DNA from 2 places in the Mycobacterium hainanense genome. Region 1 is predicted to be linked to the other one. Evidence: riboswitches for the same ligand, from Rfam matches in the RefSeq annotation. Region 1 holds a riboswitch; the other holds the start of a gene.
The links. Region 1 has a riboswitch for cobalamin ahead of ACEL92_RS07035 (PPE family protein). Riboswitches for the same ligand answer to the same signal wherever they lie in the genome.
Positions count from the first base shown of each region.

Region 2: it holds a riboswitch for cobalamin, as region 1 does, so the genes downstream of both, ACEL92_RS17730 ((2Fe-2S)-binding protein) here and ACEL92_RS07035 (PPE family protein) in region 1, are expected to answer to the same signal.

Region 1 covers NZ_CP169059.1:1,460,387-1,467,971, forward strand. The annotation lists gene fadD21 (fatty-acid--AMP ligase FAAL21/FadD21) at 1-1,560, opposite strand, end outside; gene ACEL92_RS07035 (PPE family protein) at 1,697-3,358, opposite strand; cobalamin riboswitch at 3,532-3,714, opposite strand; gene ACEL92_RS07040 (PucR family transcriptional regulator) at 3,757-5,334, opposite strand; gene pruA (L-glutamate gamma-semialdehyde dehydrogenase) at 5,416-7,047, shown strand; gene ACEL92_RS07050 (proline dehydrogenase family protein) at 7,047-7,585, shown strand, end outside.
Region 2 covers NZ_CP169059.1:3,831,283-3,838,867, forward strand. The annotation lists gene ACEL92_RS17710 (hypothetical protein) at 1-476, opposite strand, end outside; gene miaB (tRNA (N6-isopentenyl adenosine(37)-C2)-methylthiotransferase MiaB) at 464-1,984, opposite strand; gene recX (recombination regulator RecX) at 2,037-2,558, opposite strand; gene recA (recombinase RecA) at 2,524-3,564, opposite strand; cobalamin riboswitch at 3,731-3,860, shown strand; gene ACEL92_RS17730 ((2Fe-2S)-binding protein) at 3,903-4,619, shown strand; gene ACEL92_RS17735 (flavodoxin family protein) at 4,625-5,245, shown strand; gene ACEL92_RS17740 (DUF3046 domain-containing protein) at 5,255-5,449, opposite strand; gene ACEL92_RS17745 (hypothetical protein) at 5,493-5,717, opposite strand; gene ACEL92_RS17750 (glycosyltransferase) at 5,798-6,964, opposite strand; gene ACEL92_RS17755 (limonene-1,2-epoxide hydrolase family protein) at 7,018-7,449, shown strand; gene ACEL92_RS17760 (hypothetical protein) at 7,446-7,585, opposite strand, start outside.

The DNA.
Region 1 (7,585 bases):
GCGCGACACCTCCTCGTCGGAGTCGCCGCGCTTCTTCATTTCGATGATGGCGACCAGCTTCTCGGTCTCCTCCACCGGCACGGAGATCGCCGCGACGCGGCCCCCGGTGATGCCCTGCACCGTCGACTCGATGTCCTCGGGATAGTGGTTGCGGCCGTAGACGATCAGAAGATCCTTCGTCCGGCCCACGATGAACATCTCGCCCTCGCAGACGAACCCGAGGTCGCCGGTGCGCAGCCACGGTCCCTCGGGTGTGCCCGGCGACGGGTCGGCCACGATGCCGCCGAAGGTGCGTGCGGTCTCGTCGGGCTTCTGCCAGTACCCACCGGAAACGTTCTCGCCGTGGATCCAGATCTCGCCGACCGTGCCCGCCGGGCATTCCCGGCGGGTCTCGGCGTCGACGATGCGCACCGCCGGCGATGTCGGCATGCCGTAGCTCAGGAGCGGCGAGCCGCGCTCCGGCGAGCAGCGTTGCGCGGCGCCCTCCGACAGTTTCTCGGATTCGAAGTGGACGACCCGGGGGCCGCCGCGGGTGGTGCGGCTGGTGACGTAGACGGTGGCCTCGGCCAATCCGTAGGACGGGCGCATCGCGCGCTCGTCAAAGTTGTACGGCGCGAAGCGTTTAGCGAACCGATCCAGCGTTGCGGGGTGGATGCGTTCGGCGCCGCTGACGATGCCCAGGACGCGTCCCAGGTCGACGCCCTCCAGGTCGGCGTCCTTCGTCTTGCGGACGGCCAATTCGAAGGCGAAGTTCGGGGCCGCCGACATCACCGGTGCGCCGATCGACATCGCCTGGATCCAGCGTGCCGGTCGTTGCAGGAAGGCGACCGGACTGGTCAGGTTACCGCGATAACCACCCATGATCGGCGCGATGACGCCCAGCACCAACCCCATGTCGTGGTAGAAGGGCAGCCAGGAGACGGCGGCGGTTTCGCGTGGCGGTACGCCGTTGAATTCGACGAAGTAGGCGGCCATCAGCTGCTGGAAGTTCACATGCAGGTTGCGGTGCGAGATCATCACCCCGGCCGGCAGGCGCGTCGAGCCGGACGTGTACTGCAGGTACGCCGTGCCGGGGGCACCGCTGAGTCGGATGCTCGGCGCGGAGGTGTCGTCCAAATCCAGCGCATCGACCTCGACGACGGCCGGGGTGGTGGTCGAGCCCGGCTGCTGGAGGTACTCGGTGACGGTTGCGGCGACGGCCTTCGTGGTGAGGATGACGGTGGGCGTGGTGTCGGCCAGGACAGCGCTCACCCGTTCGTCGTGTGCGCCCACCGCCGGGACGGACAGCGGCACCGCGATCAGCCCGGCATGCATCGCGCCCAGGAATGCCACGATGTAGGGCAGGCCCTGCGGGGCCAGGATCACGGCCCGGTCCCCGACGGCGCCGTGCCGCCGCACCTCGTGCGCGACGTTCAGGGTCCGCTGGTACAGCTGCGCCCACGTCAACGTCTCGGTGACGCCCGCCAAATCGTGGTCGTAGTCGGTGTACCGGAACACGATCTCGTCGGGCTGCAGACCCGCGCGTTCACGCAGCAGGGAGACCACCGACGCGTTCTGCATGCGGGTCAGGCTACCGCTCTTGCGCCGTTTGCGGACCACGGTCGCGTCAGGCCCGGCCTCCGGCCGCGGGCCGCCGCGCGCGCCCGGCCGCTCCCGGCCGCGGTTCACCGACGAGAACCGGTGTACCGCAGGCCGTTCAGGGTGCGGCCGGGCCGTGGTCCCAGGTGTGCGGCAACATCGGTGTGCGCGCGGCGCCGTCGAAGGCATCGTCGCCCAGCGCGGTCAGTCCGGCCGGCGCGGTGGCCCCATTGGCGGGTGCGGTTCCGGTGAAGCCCAGGGTTTCCGCGCCCCGATCCGAGGGGCTCGACGACGGTTCCGCGTCGAGGTATTCGTATCGACGGCCGAGTTGCCTGATATCCGCCCGCCGGCGCCGCGCCTGCGACACCTCGCGCTCGGCCTCGGCCGCCGCGGGGACCTCGACCAGGTCGGACTCAGCCGAGCGCTTCGCGCGCGCCTTTGCGCTCACCGACCCGCGGGCATCGGCCGTCAACTGGCCGACCAGGTACGCCAGACCCGGCATCGTCGCCCCGGGCGGCACCGACGGTGTCGGCGGCGGTGGGCCGGGCGTGGGCGGCGCGGGTACCGCGGCGGGCGCCGCCGCCGGCGCGGCCACGGGCGCCGGAGCCGGGCTGGGCGTGGGCGGCGGGGTCGGCGCCAGCGCCGCCGGGACGAACGACGGGTCCGCCAGAACCGGAGACACCGGGATGGCATGCAGCCCAGCCAAACCCGTCAGGCCGGCCAGACCACCGACCAGGGCGGGCACCACCAACGGAATCACCGGGATGGTCAGCAGGGGCACGATAGCCGGGATCAGCACGATCATCTGCTCGAGCAGCGTCTTGATCAACGCGATGGTGTCGGTGATGATCGTGCCGATGGCTTCGATCGCAGTGAATAACAATGTCCAGGCGATGGTCGCGGGATTGCCCGAAGCGAACGCCGCCGCGAGGTCGGCGGCGATGAACGAAAAGGTTTGCGCCAGGTAGGCGAAGTACGAACCGAAATCCATCGGATAGCCGAGGGCGAACGCGATGTTGAACGGGTTCAGGAAGCTCAGCGGGTTGCCCAGGACGGGCAGCCACGGGTCGAACCCGGAGAACAGCGCCTTGAAGAACGGGTTGTTCATCAGCAGGTCGATGAACGGCTGGATGAATCTGTTGTAGAAGTCGACGAAGCCGATCCGCTCGAGCCAGTCCAGCACGTCGTTCTGCCGGTCGGGGGGCAGCGACGACACGGAGGAAGCGGCCGCCAGCGTGTCGGCGGCCATGACCCGTGGGGCCGGCGTCGCTTCGGGGGCGGCGGCCACCGCGGCGGTGGCGACGCCCTCGTAGGCGCTCATCACGCCGGCCGCCTGGACCCACATCCGGGCGTAGTCCGCCTCGTTGAGCGCGATTGGGATGGTATTGATGCCAAAGAAATTCGTCGCCACCAGCGCGGCGTGGGTGGCGTGGTTCGCGGCCAACTCGGGCAGGGTCGGCATGGCGGCCAGGGCGGTGCAATAGGCAACGGCCGCCGCTTGCTGCTGGGCGGCCATGGCCGCGCTGTCGACACCGGCGCGCGCCAGCCACGCGAGATACGGGGTGTGCGCGGCCAGGTAGGCCTCGGCGGTCGTTCCGCCCCAGGCTCCTGCCTGCACCGCGCCCAGCAGCGCGGTCAACTCGGCGGCGGCCTGGCCGTACTCGGCGCTCAACGAGCTCCAGGTCGCCGCGGCCGCCAACAACGGGCCGGGGCCGGGTCCGCTGCCCAGTAGCGCCGAATGCACCTCGGGAGGGGAGGCCATCCAGATCGGGGCGGTCATCGACCGCTGCCTTGGGCGGTGGCCAAAGCCCTTGCCGCGGGGATCGTGCGGTCGGGTGTGGACTTGTTGTGGGCGCAGCGTCGGGGCGCCCATTCGGTGGTGGCGTCGACGGCCACCCATGCCTGGGGACGGGACATGGTGATTGACAGCTCTCTCGGGGTGCACCGCCCCGGGTCGCAGGACGCAATGACGCGAGTGTCCTGGCTCTCGGATCGCTGCTCGCCTCGCCTTCCAGCTTGTCAGCCGTGGCAGTTGAGGGTCGCTCCCCGATGACAGTGGCGGGACCGCGCCGGATTCGCACCGGCTTCCTGCATCGTCATCACCTTACGGGTGACATTGTCGCATGGGTTGCGAGTGCCGGTTGGCAAAATCCCGCCAAAGCGCCCGGCGAAGGCGCGTCAGCCGCCTTCGGTGACCCGCAGGGCCAGTGAAAACAGCAGCCTCGCCTCAGGATCGGCCAGTGACGTGTCCAACAACTTCTCGACGCGCCGGATGCGGTAGCGAACCGTGTTGGGGTGCACCCGCAACTCACGTGCGGCCGATGCGATATCGCCGAAGGCGTCCAGATACACGCGCAGCGTAGCGGCGAGGACGGGATCGTCGGCCCGCAGGCCGACGATCCGCGGGTCGGTCAAGCGCTGCTCGCGGCCGATCAGGGCGACGATCTCGTCGAGCAGGACGGTGGTGCGCGCCTCGGCCAGCGACGTCACCGGTGGAATCGAAATGGGATGCCGCGCAGCGCTGTCCAGCACGCGGTCCAGCTCGGCGCGCGCGCCGGCGATTCCGGCAAGGCCCGCAACCGGCGCGGCGATGGCGGCCCGCAGCTGCACCCCGAGCTCCGTGCGCATCGCCGCGATGGTGCCGCGGACCCACGAGGTGACGGCGCGGCTCTGCGTCTGCGGCAGCAGCACGTAGATGCGCGACCCGCGAGAGGCCACCTGGGCGTCCCGGCGAAATGCGCTGGCGCTCAGCGCCATCACGTCGGCCAGCCGGACCTGGTGCGGCGTGGCGTCCCCGGCGTCCCAGCCGACCAGCGCCGCGGCGCCGTCGGCGGTGAGACCGAGTTCGCGGGCGACCGCGTCCGCGTCGGGATCGCCGTCGACCAAGCCCAACAGCTGCTGCACCCGCCGCGCGTGGGTGGACGGCCGGGCGGCCAGCCGCGCCATGATGCGCGCGGCCAGCACGGCCGCGCCCCGCAACATCTCCTCGGCGTCGTCGGCCAGGGGAAGGCTGCCCTGCTGCACCCAGATGGTGCCGGCGAACTCCGGCGGCCGCCGCGCGTCGGGTTGGTAGATCCCGACGGCCAGCCGGGGGCGCAGACCCAACTCCGGGCGCTCGGCTACGCGGATCACCCCGTCCCCGGCCCGTAGCGCGTCGAAAATGCCCCACTGGCCGATCCATTCGAGATGCTCGGGCGGTCCCGCCCGGCCCAGGATGGACAGGCGACGCAGTTCGTCGGCTTCGTCGTTGGAGGCCGAATACGACAGCACCTGCGACTGGGCGTTCTCGATGCTGACCATGCCGTGGATGCGATCGGCCAGCGACTGCGCCAAGCCGAACAGGTCGGTGCCCGAGTCTTCCGCCGCATCGGCACGGTCGCCGTGGTGCGCCAGGACGTGGTTGACCAACTGATAGAGCCGCTCCCAGCGCGCCCGCGGCTCGACGGACACCACCGCCGCCCCGGCCCCGACCGCCGCGCTCACCAACGCGGTCGACGGCTCCTTCGCGAAGATCGCCGCGGGCACCCGCTCGCGCGCCTGCTTGGCGATCCAGCGCAACGCCTCGTCGTCGGCGACCCCCAGCAGGAAGAACACGTCGGCCGAGCCGGCGGCCGCCGCCAGCCCCAGCCGCACGTCGTCGCTGTCGATCAGAGCCGCCGAGCTCACCGGGAGGTCCAGCCCCCGCGGCGCCTCCTTCAGGCTGACCAGGGTCGCGTCCAGGGCCAGCAGCAGCTGTCCCAGCCCCACACCGGCCATTGTCCGATCGTACTACCGAATGGATCCGATATTGTCCGGTTGGCTAACTCGGGGGGTCGGCCTCGCGAGGATCCTGGCACCATGGACGCGATCACCGAAGTGCCGTTGCCGGCCAACGAGCCGGTCCACGACTATGCGCCGCACTCGCCCGAACGCAGCCGACTGCGCGGCCAATTGGCCGCGCTCGCCGACCACCCGATCGACCTCCCACACGTAATCGGCGGCAGACACCGAATGGGCGACGGCGATCGCATCGACGTCGTCCAGCCGCACCGGCATTGCGCCAAGCTGGGCACCCTGACGAATGCCGGCCACGCCGATGCCGTGGCGGCGATCGACGCCGCCACGGCCGCCAAGGCCGCCTGGGCTGCAATGCCTTTCGACGAGCGCGCGGCGGTGTTCTTGCGGGCCGCCGAGCTGCTGGCCGGGCCGTGGCGGGAGAAGATCGCCGCTGCGACGATGCTCGGCCAGTCCAAGTCCGCCTACCAGGCCGAAATCGACTCGCCCTGCGAGCAGATCGACTTCTGGCGCTTCAACGTGGCCTTCGCGCGCCAGATCCTGGCGCAGCAGCCCATCAGCGGCCCCGGCGAATGGAACCGCAGCGACTACCGCCCGCTGGACGGCTTCGTCTACGCCATCACGCCGTTCAACTTCACCTCGATCGCCGGCAACCTGCCGACCGCGCCCGCGCTGATGGGCAACACGGTGGTGTGGAAGCCGTCGATCACCCAGACGCTGTCGGCCTACCTGACCATGCAGTTGCTCGAGGCGGCCGGGTTGCCGCCCGGCGTGATCAACCTCGTCACCGGCGACGGCTTCGCGGTCTCCGACGTCGCGCTGGCCGACCCGCGGCTGGCCGGCATCCACTTCACCGGGTCGACGGCCACCTTCGCTCACCTGTGGCAGCAGGTGGGCGCCAACATCGGCCGCTACCAGAGTTATCCGCGGCTGGTGGGCGAGACCGGCGGCAAGGACTTCGTGGTGGCGCACCCCTCGGCGCGGCCGGATGTGCTGCGCACCGCGCTGATCCGCGGCGCGTTCGACTACCAGGGGCAGAAATGCTCGGCGGCGTCGCGGGCGTTCGTGCCGCGTTCGGTGTGGCGCAGGATGGGCGACGACTTCTTGGGCCAGACCGCCGCGCTGCGCTACGGCGACGTCACCGACCTGAGCAACTACGGCGGCGCGCTGATCGACAGGAAGGCGTTCGCCAAGAACGTCGACGCCATCGAGCGGGCCAAGAGCGCCGCCCACGTCACCATCGCGGTGGGCGGCGAATACGACGACAGCGTCGGCTATTTCGTGCGCCCCACGGTGCTGCTCTCCGACGACCCCACCGACGAGTCGTTCGCCACCGAGTATTTCGGTCCGCTGCTGTCGTTGCACGTGTACCCCGACGACGACTACGAACGAATCCTCGACGTCATCGACAGCGGCTCGCGGTACGCCCTGACCGGGGCGGTCATTGCCGACGACCGCGACGCCGTGCTGACCGCGCAGGAGCGCCTGCGCTTCGCGGCCGGAAACTTCTACGTCAACGACAAGCCCACCGGCGCGGTCGTCGGACGCCAGCCGTTCGGTGGCTCGCGCGGTTCGGGCACCAACGACAAGGCCGGGTCGGTGCTCAACCTGCTGCGCTGGACGTCGGCCCGCACCCTCAAGGAGACGTTCGTCCCGGCGACCGACCACACGTATCCGCACATGGCGGCCGACTGATGGCCGGCGTGTTCGCCAGTACCATCCGGCCGGCGATCATGGCCGCCAGCAGGCGACCGGGATTGCGCCGCGCCGCCGAAGGGCTGCCGGTGACCCGCCGGGTGGTGCACCGCTTCGTCCCCGGCGAGACGGTCGACAGCGCGCTGGACAGCGTTGCGGCGCTTCGCTCTTCGGGCCGCTTGGTCAGCGTCGATTACCTGGGCGAAGACGTGACCGACCCCGCCGACGCCGACGCGGCGGTGCGGGTCTATCTCGATCTGATCGGCCACTTCGCCCGGTTCGACGGCGGCACCCCCGTCCGTCCGCTCGAGGTGTCGCTGAAGTTGTCGGCGCTGGGACAGTCGATGGGGCGCGACGGGGAGAAGGTCGCCCGGGAGAACGCCCACGCGATTTGCGAGGCGGCGCAGCGGGCCGGTGTGTGGGTGACGGTGGACGCCGAAGACCACACGACGACGGATTCGACGCTGGCGATCGTGGGCGACCTGCGGGCAGACTTCCCGTGGCTCGGGGTGGCATTGCAGGCCTACCTGCGGCGCAC
Region 2 (7,585 bases), 2.4 Mb from region 1:
CAGACCACCCGCGCCCACTGGTAGATCAGCGCGAGGACGACGATCCAGGCCGCGATCAGCCCCACCCCGGGGCCCGGGTGCCCGGCGGCGACGGTCTGGCGTGACCAGATGGCCAACAGTCCGGCCGCCCCGGCGAGCGCGGAACCCGCGAGCGCGGTCCAGGCCAGCGCCCAGCGACGCGTCACCAAGGCCAGCATGGAGAATCCGACGCCGAACACCAGCGCCAGCCAGGCGAACACCCGCGACGGCAGCGCCACCGCCGCCGCGCCGGCGCCGTGGCTGCTGAACAACACGTCCCAGCCCCGCACCGCGCCGGTGTGCGGCAGGATGAACGATCCCAGCAGCACGAAAACCAGGATCGCGACAACGAAACCCCGTGGGCCCGGGTCAAATCCCCGTGCCACCCGGCGTTCGGCGGCCTCGATTTCCGTGCGCAGGGCGTCGAAGTCGGGGTGTTCTTCCATCATCGGGCACATCCAAGGGGTTCCGTGGGGTCGGCGGGCGGTCCGACGGCAGGCATGCCGAGGCCGACCCCGCCCGGGCGCTGCCCGGCGGCGTGCGCGTCGCCCGCGCGGGTTCGGCGATGGCTCAGGATGCCGGCGTCGGCGATGAGGTGGTGCGGCGCCGCCTGGGTGACCACCGCGGTGACGAGGTCCCCGGGCCGCACCCGGTCGTCGGCGCCGAAGTGCACCAGGCGGCCGTCGCGGGCGCGGCCGGTCATCCGCGCCGTGCGGGTGTCCTTGCGCCCCTCGCCCGCGGCGACCAGCAACTCCACGGTCTGGCCGATCAGCGCGCGATTGCCCTCCAGCGAGATCTGCTCCTGCAGCTCGACCAGCCGCTCGTAGCGTTCCTGCACAACGGCTTTCGGGAGCTGCCCGTCGAGTTCGGCGGCCGGGGTCCCGGGCCGCTTGGAGTACTGGAAGGTGAACGCGGCCGCGAACCGGGCCTGCCGGACCACGTCCAGCGTGGCGGCGAAGTCCTCTTCGGTCTCGCCGGGAAACCCGACGATCAGGTCGGTGGTGATGGCGGCGTGCGGCATGGCGGCGCGCACGCGGTCGATGATGCCGAGGTAGCGCTCGGCGCGGTACGAGCGCCGCATCGCGCGCAGCACCCGGTCGGAGCCCGACTGCAGCGGCATGTGCAGCGCGGGGCAGACATTCGGCGTCTGCGCCATGGCCTCGATGACGTCGTCGGTGAATTCGGCCGGATGCGGGGAGGTGAATCGCACGCGTTCCAGCCCGTCGATGTCCCCGCAGGCCCGCAGCAGCCGCGCGAACGCGCCGCGATCGCGGGGCAGCGCCGGGTCGGCGAAGGACACCCCGTAGGCGTTCACGTTCTGGCCCAGCAGCGTGACTTCGAGCACGCCGTCGTCCACCAGGGCCCGCACCTCGGCCAGGACGTCGGCCGGGCTGCGGTCGACCTCCTTGCCCCGCAGCGCGGGCACGATGCAGAACGTGCAGCTGTTGTTGCACCCGACGGAGACGGAAACCCAAGCGGCGTAGGCCGATTCGCGTGCGCTTGGCAGCGAAGAGGGGAACTCCCGCAGCGACTCGGCGATCTCCACCTGGGCGGTCTTGTTGTGCCGGGCCCGCTCGAGGAGCGTGGGCAGCGATCCGATGTTGTGGGTGCCGAAGACGACGTCCACCCAGGGCGCCTTGCGCAGCACCGCGTCCCGGTCTTTCTGGGCCAGGCAGCCCCCGACCGCGATCTGCATCTCGGGGTTGCCGCGCTTTCGCGGGGCCAGGTGGCTGAGGTTGCCGTACAGCTTGTTGTCGGCGTTCTCGCGGACGGCGCAGGTGTTGAAAACCACCACGTCTGCGTCGCCGAAATCCGAGCCGTCGGGGGCGCGCCGGTAACCGGCGGTTTCCAGCAGGCCCGCCAACCGCTCGGAGTCGTGGACGTTCATCTGGCAGCCGTAGGTGCGGACCTGATAGGTGCGCGCACCGGCGCCGTCGGGCGCGCCCGCGGCGTCCTGCACCACCATCGAAGTCACGGGGCCATGGTACGGCGACCCGGCGGCACCCGAGAAACCGCAGCTAGACCCGGCGGCGGTCCCGTTCGGCGGCCAGCTCGGCGAGGACGACCTCGCACGCCAGGTTCTGGCTGTAGCCGCGACGCGCCAACATTCCGACGAGCCGGCGGGTCACCCGCGCGTCGTCGCCGTCCAACGTTTCGCGGCGCAGCTTGGCCCGCACCAACTCCTCGGCCCGGTCGCGTTCTGCCCCGGCGTCGATCCCGGACAGGGCTGAGGCGATCACGTCCTTGTCGACGCCCTTGGTGTGCAATTCGGCGGCCAGGGCCCGCTTGCTCTTGCCGGCCTTCGCCCGGCGTGACCGCACCCACTGTTCGGCGAAGTCGGCGTCATCGACCAGGCCGACGGCGGCGAGGCGGTCGAGCACGTTGGCGCTGACGTCCTCGGGGTAGCCGCGTTTCGCCAGTTGGCCGTGCAGTTCGGCGCGGGTTCGCGCCCTCACGGTGAGCAGGCGCAGACACAGGGTGCGCGCCTGCTCCTCGCGAGAGGGCTCAGAAATCGACGGGGGCGGGCAAGACGTCGTCATCGGTCACAACCGCACCAATGCCAAGCTTTTCTTTGATCTTCTTCTCGATCTCGTTGGCGATGTCGGCGTTCTCCATCAAGAAGGTGCGGGCGTTCTCCTTGCCCTGGCCGAGCTGCTCGCCCTCATAGGTGAACCAGGAACCCGACTTGCGGATGAAGCCCTGCTCCACCCCCATGTCGATCAGCGAGCCCTCCCGGCTGATCCCCCTGCCGTAGAGGATGTCGAACTCGGCCTGCTTGAACGGCGGCGACACCTTGTTCTTGACGACCTTGACCCGGGTGCGGTTGCCCACCGCGTTGGTGCCGTCCTTGAGGGTCTCGATCCGGCGCACGTCCATGCGCACCGACGCGTAGAACTTCAAAGCCTTTCCACCCGTGGTGGTTTCGGGGCTGCCGAACATCACCCCGATCTTCTCGCGCAGCTGGTTGATGAAGATGGCGGTGGTGCCCGAATTGTTCAGCGCGCCAGTCATTTTCCGCAGCGCCTGGCTCATCAGCCGGGCCTGCAGCCCGACGTGGCTGTCGCCCATCTCGCCCTCGAGCTCGGCGCGCGGCACCAGGGCCGCCACCGAGTCGATGACCAGGATGTCCAGCGCCCCGGACCGGATCAGCATGTCGGCGATCTCGAGGGCCTGCTCCCCCGTGTCGGGCTGGCTGACCAACAGGGAGTCGGTGTCGACGCCGAGCTTCTTGGCGTAGTCCGGATCCAGGGCGTGCTCGGCGTCGATGAACGCCGCGACGCCGCCGGCAGCCTGGGCGTTGGCCACCGCGTGCAGGGCGACGGTGGTCTTACCCGAGGACTCCGGGCCGTAGATCTCCACGACCCGGCCGCGGGGCAGGCCGCCGATGCCCAGGGCCACGTCCAGTGCGATGGATCCGGTCGGGATGACCGAGATCGGCTGACGCATCTCGTCGCCGAGACGCATCACCGAGCCTTTGCCATAGCTCTTCTCGATCTGGGCCATCGCCAGCTCGAGGGCCTTCTCGCGGTCGGGGGCTTGCGTCATGGTGCCTCTCCTATGGTTCGGTGTGTTCGGTGACCGGTATTGGTCGGTTGGCCGTGACACTAGAGAAGGCCACCGACAAGTTGACTCGCCGAACGTTCCCCACAGTAGCCGAACACCTGTTCGATTCAAGCGGACACGCCGAACCCACCCGCGTGTGGCAACATTTGCACCGAAACACGCTGACGGGGCCCATAGCGCCTGAGGAAACCGGTGTGAATCCGGTGCGGTCCCGCCACTGTGACCGGGATGGTCCCCCTCCCGCGAGCCAGACACTCACCGTCAGCGCTTCCTCACGACGACTGGGGCGGATCTCCCCAGAGAGGCCTGGTTGCGCATACATGACCGTGCGAGACATCTCCGCCGAGCTGGCCGAAATATCTTCCTACCGAGGGTTTTTCGCGCTGGCCGTGGGCGGTGACGCGGCCGGGTGGCACCCGGTCGCGCAGTCCTACGCCGACGGGTTCACCGACCTGGTCGAGGCCACCGCCCGGCGCTATCACACGACGGATCTGCGGATCGGCGCCTCGCTGGTTCACCTCGGACACGCCACCCGGCTGTGGTCACCCGTGCTCGCGTGCGCGCTGAGCCACGGCGTCGTCCCCGACCTGGGCGACCTGCAGCGCGCCGACGACGGGGCGCAACTGCGGTTGCCCGCGCCGGTCGGGTTCCCGACCAGCTCACCGGACGCGCTGTACCGGCTGGTCGTGCAGGAGCACATGCAACGGTTCGCCGCCGGTCTGCGAGTGGGGCTGGCGCCCGCCCTGCTGGCGGGCAACCTCGCGTCAGCGCTGATCGGCGCGGCGCGGGCCCTGCTCGCCGTGCGCCCCGACCTGGGCGCGCGGACCGCCGAGATGGTGCGCGCGCTGCTGGGCACCGGCGTGCTGGCCGGTTCGGGCGTCGTCACCGGCCCACCCCTGGGCTTCAGACGCCGTAGTTGCTGCCTCTTCTATCGCCTGCCCGGCGGGTCCGTCTGCGGCGACTGCGTCTTCGAGAAGCCACCGCCGCGCCGAACTCGGGCGCCGCGTCGTTTGCCCAACTCGCCCAAGGGTATCTGAGCACCATGCCCACCGAGACATCCCTGCGAGCGCTCGCGTTGACGTGTTCGTTGAAGAAGAGCCCGGCGCCGTCGAGCAGCGAGCTGATCGCCGATCAGGTGCTCGCCCAACTGCGCGGCGCGGGCGTCGGCACCGAGAAGGTGCGCTGCGTGGACCTGGCGCTGCTGCCGGGCGTGGAAGCGGACATGGGCCCGGGCGACGAGTGGCCGGCTCTGCTGGAGAAGATCACCGCGGCCGACATTGTGGTGCTGTCGACGCCCACGTGGGTCGGCCACATGTCCAGCGTCGCGCAGCGCGTTCTGGAGCGCCTCGACGCCGCGATCTCCGACAAGGACGACGCCGGCCGGCCCCGGATGGTGGGCAAAGTCGCGCTGGTGGCGGTCGTCGGGAACGAAGACGGGGCACACAAGATCGTCGCCGACCTTTTTCAGGCGCTCAACGACATCGGATTCTCGATTCCCGCGCAAGGGTGCACCTACTGGAACGGCGAGGCGATGCAGGGGACGAACTTCAACGACCTCGACGACGTGCCGGAAGCGGTGGCAGCCACGACCGAAACGGCGGCCCGCAACGCCGTCCACCTCGCGGCGCTACTGCGGCAGCACGAATACCCGCCTTACGAATAGCCGCCGCATTCACCACTGGTCGCGCGGCACGTCGAAGTCGACGCACAGGGCCCGCCACACGTCGCGGGGCTCGACCCCGTCCTCGATCGCCTGGGCGGCGGTGCGGCCGTCGAACCCGGTCAGCACATGGTCGGCCAGCACCGAAGAACCGTAGGCCGCACCGAATCGCAGGACGACCCGCTCGTTGAATTCCGTTAGCCGCACGCCAGCAAGATACCCGCCTGGAGCCGATCGGACACCGGCCGCGTCACCGCCAGCTGGCCGGCAGGTCGATCAGGTGATTGGGGCAATAGTCCTGCACGGCCTCGGACATGGTGGTCCGCGCGCGCTGCGCCGACATTCGCGAGCGCAACTGCATGAACGCGTACTCGGCCGGCGCGTAGCCCTGCTCGGCGGCGGCCGGGTCGTCCATCAACTGGCACGCCTGCTGCTCGTCGCCGCTGTCGGCGCGGGCGACGCCCGAACCGAACATCACAGCGAGAAGCACGCCGCCGGCCGCGATCGATGTCAATGCCTTCAATGCCGGTGCCCTCCTTTGCGCGGCCTTGGCCATCAGCCCGTCAGGGCGAGTGCTTCGTGGCACACCCGCACCGGATCGGCCACCCCGGCGATGCTAGCGGCGGCGGCCTGCGCGGCCCGTCGATACCGGGGTGACGACAGCACCTCGTTCACCGCGGCCACCAGCGCCTCGGCGGTCAGCGGCCGGACCAGCCGTCCGCTGCCCTGCCGAACCACCCGGTTGGCGATCTCCCACTGATCCCCTCCGCCGGGCACCGCCACCAGCGGCACCCCCGCCAGCAGCGTCTTGGCCACCATGCCGTGACCGCCGCCGCAGATGACCAGGTCGGCGTGCGTCAGCAACTGGGTCTGGCTGCCCAGCCCGACCGCCGCCCACGGCGGCACCTGCAGATCCGCCCCGCCCAGCCGGGAGACCACCAGCCGCGACCCGGCGGGCAGCGTCTCCCCCGGCCGCAGGCAAGCCAGCGCGACCTCGGCCAGGCCTTCGGTCCCGGTCGACGCGGTCGACGGCGCCACCACCAGCACGGGCCCCGAGCCCGCCGGGACGTCCAGCACCCGATCGGTCGGTTCGAAGTGCAACGGGCCCACCACCACCGCCTCCGCCGGCCAGTCCGGCCGGGGAACCTCGAGGGCGGGCAGGGTCGCGATCAGCCGCCGCAGCGGGCCGGAGTCGTGGGCCGGCAGCCCGATCTCGGCCCGCACGGCGGCGCGCTGCCGCAGACCCGCTCGCCAGGACCGCGCGGTGAGCGCCCGCATCGTGGCATCGCGGAGCCGGCCGCGGATGCCGGTGCCCGGCGCCAGCCCGCTGCCGATCGGCGGCAATCCCTTCGAGGGCAGATACAGCGGATGCGGGTCGAGCTCGACCCACGGGAGGCCCAACAGCTCGGCGGCCATGCCGCCGCCGGCGGTGATGACGTCGGAGACCACCAGGTCGGGCGCCAGTTTGCGCAACGCCGGCACGTTGAGGACTGCCATCCGCGCCGCGCGCCGATGGATTCGCGCACCGGCGTCGACGTCGTGGTCGGTGGCCACCAGCCCGTCCAGTGGGGCGGCGTCGATGCCGGCGGCCCGAGCGGTGTCGACCCACTCGGCGCCGGTGAACAGCGTGGGCTCGTCACCGGCCGCGGCGAAGCGTTGGCAGAGCGCAATCGCGGGAAATGAGTGCCCGGGATCCGGCCCGGCGACCACGGCGACACGCATCGGCCTTACCCTGCCACAGCGCGCGACCGCGACGCTCGCCTACGCTGGCGGTCATGACCGAGCTGACCGGGACAACCGTTGCGAACACCCGCACGGTCGAGACCTTCCTGAACGCGCTGCAGGACGCCGATTACGACGCCGCCGACGCGGCGCTGGACGACAACCTCGTCTACGAAAATGTCGGGCTGCCGACGATTCACGGCCGCGCCAGGGCCATGAAGCTGTTTCGCCAAATGGACGGCCGCGGGGCCTTCGAGGTGAAGATTCACCGCATCGCCGCCGACGGCGGGGCGGTGCTGACCGAGCGCACCGACGCCCTGATCTTCGGCCCGCTGCGGCTTCAGTTCTGGGTGTGCGGGGTGTTCGAAGTCCACGACGGGCGAATCACGTTGTGGCGGGACTACTTTGACTTCTTCGACATGTTCAAGGCCACGATTCGCGGCCTGGCGGCGGTGGTGCTGCCGTCCTTGAAGGCGACGTTCTAGCTCGCCCCGCGCAGACCGCCGAGTTCGTCGAACGCCTGCGCCCAGCCGACCAGCCGGTCGGTGGCCCCGGTCAGCTCGGCGCGGTAGCGCTGCGAGGCCGCCAACTGGTCGCCGTTGGCCGAGGAAACCAATTGCG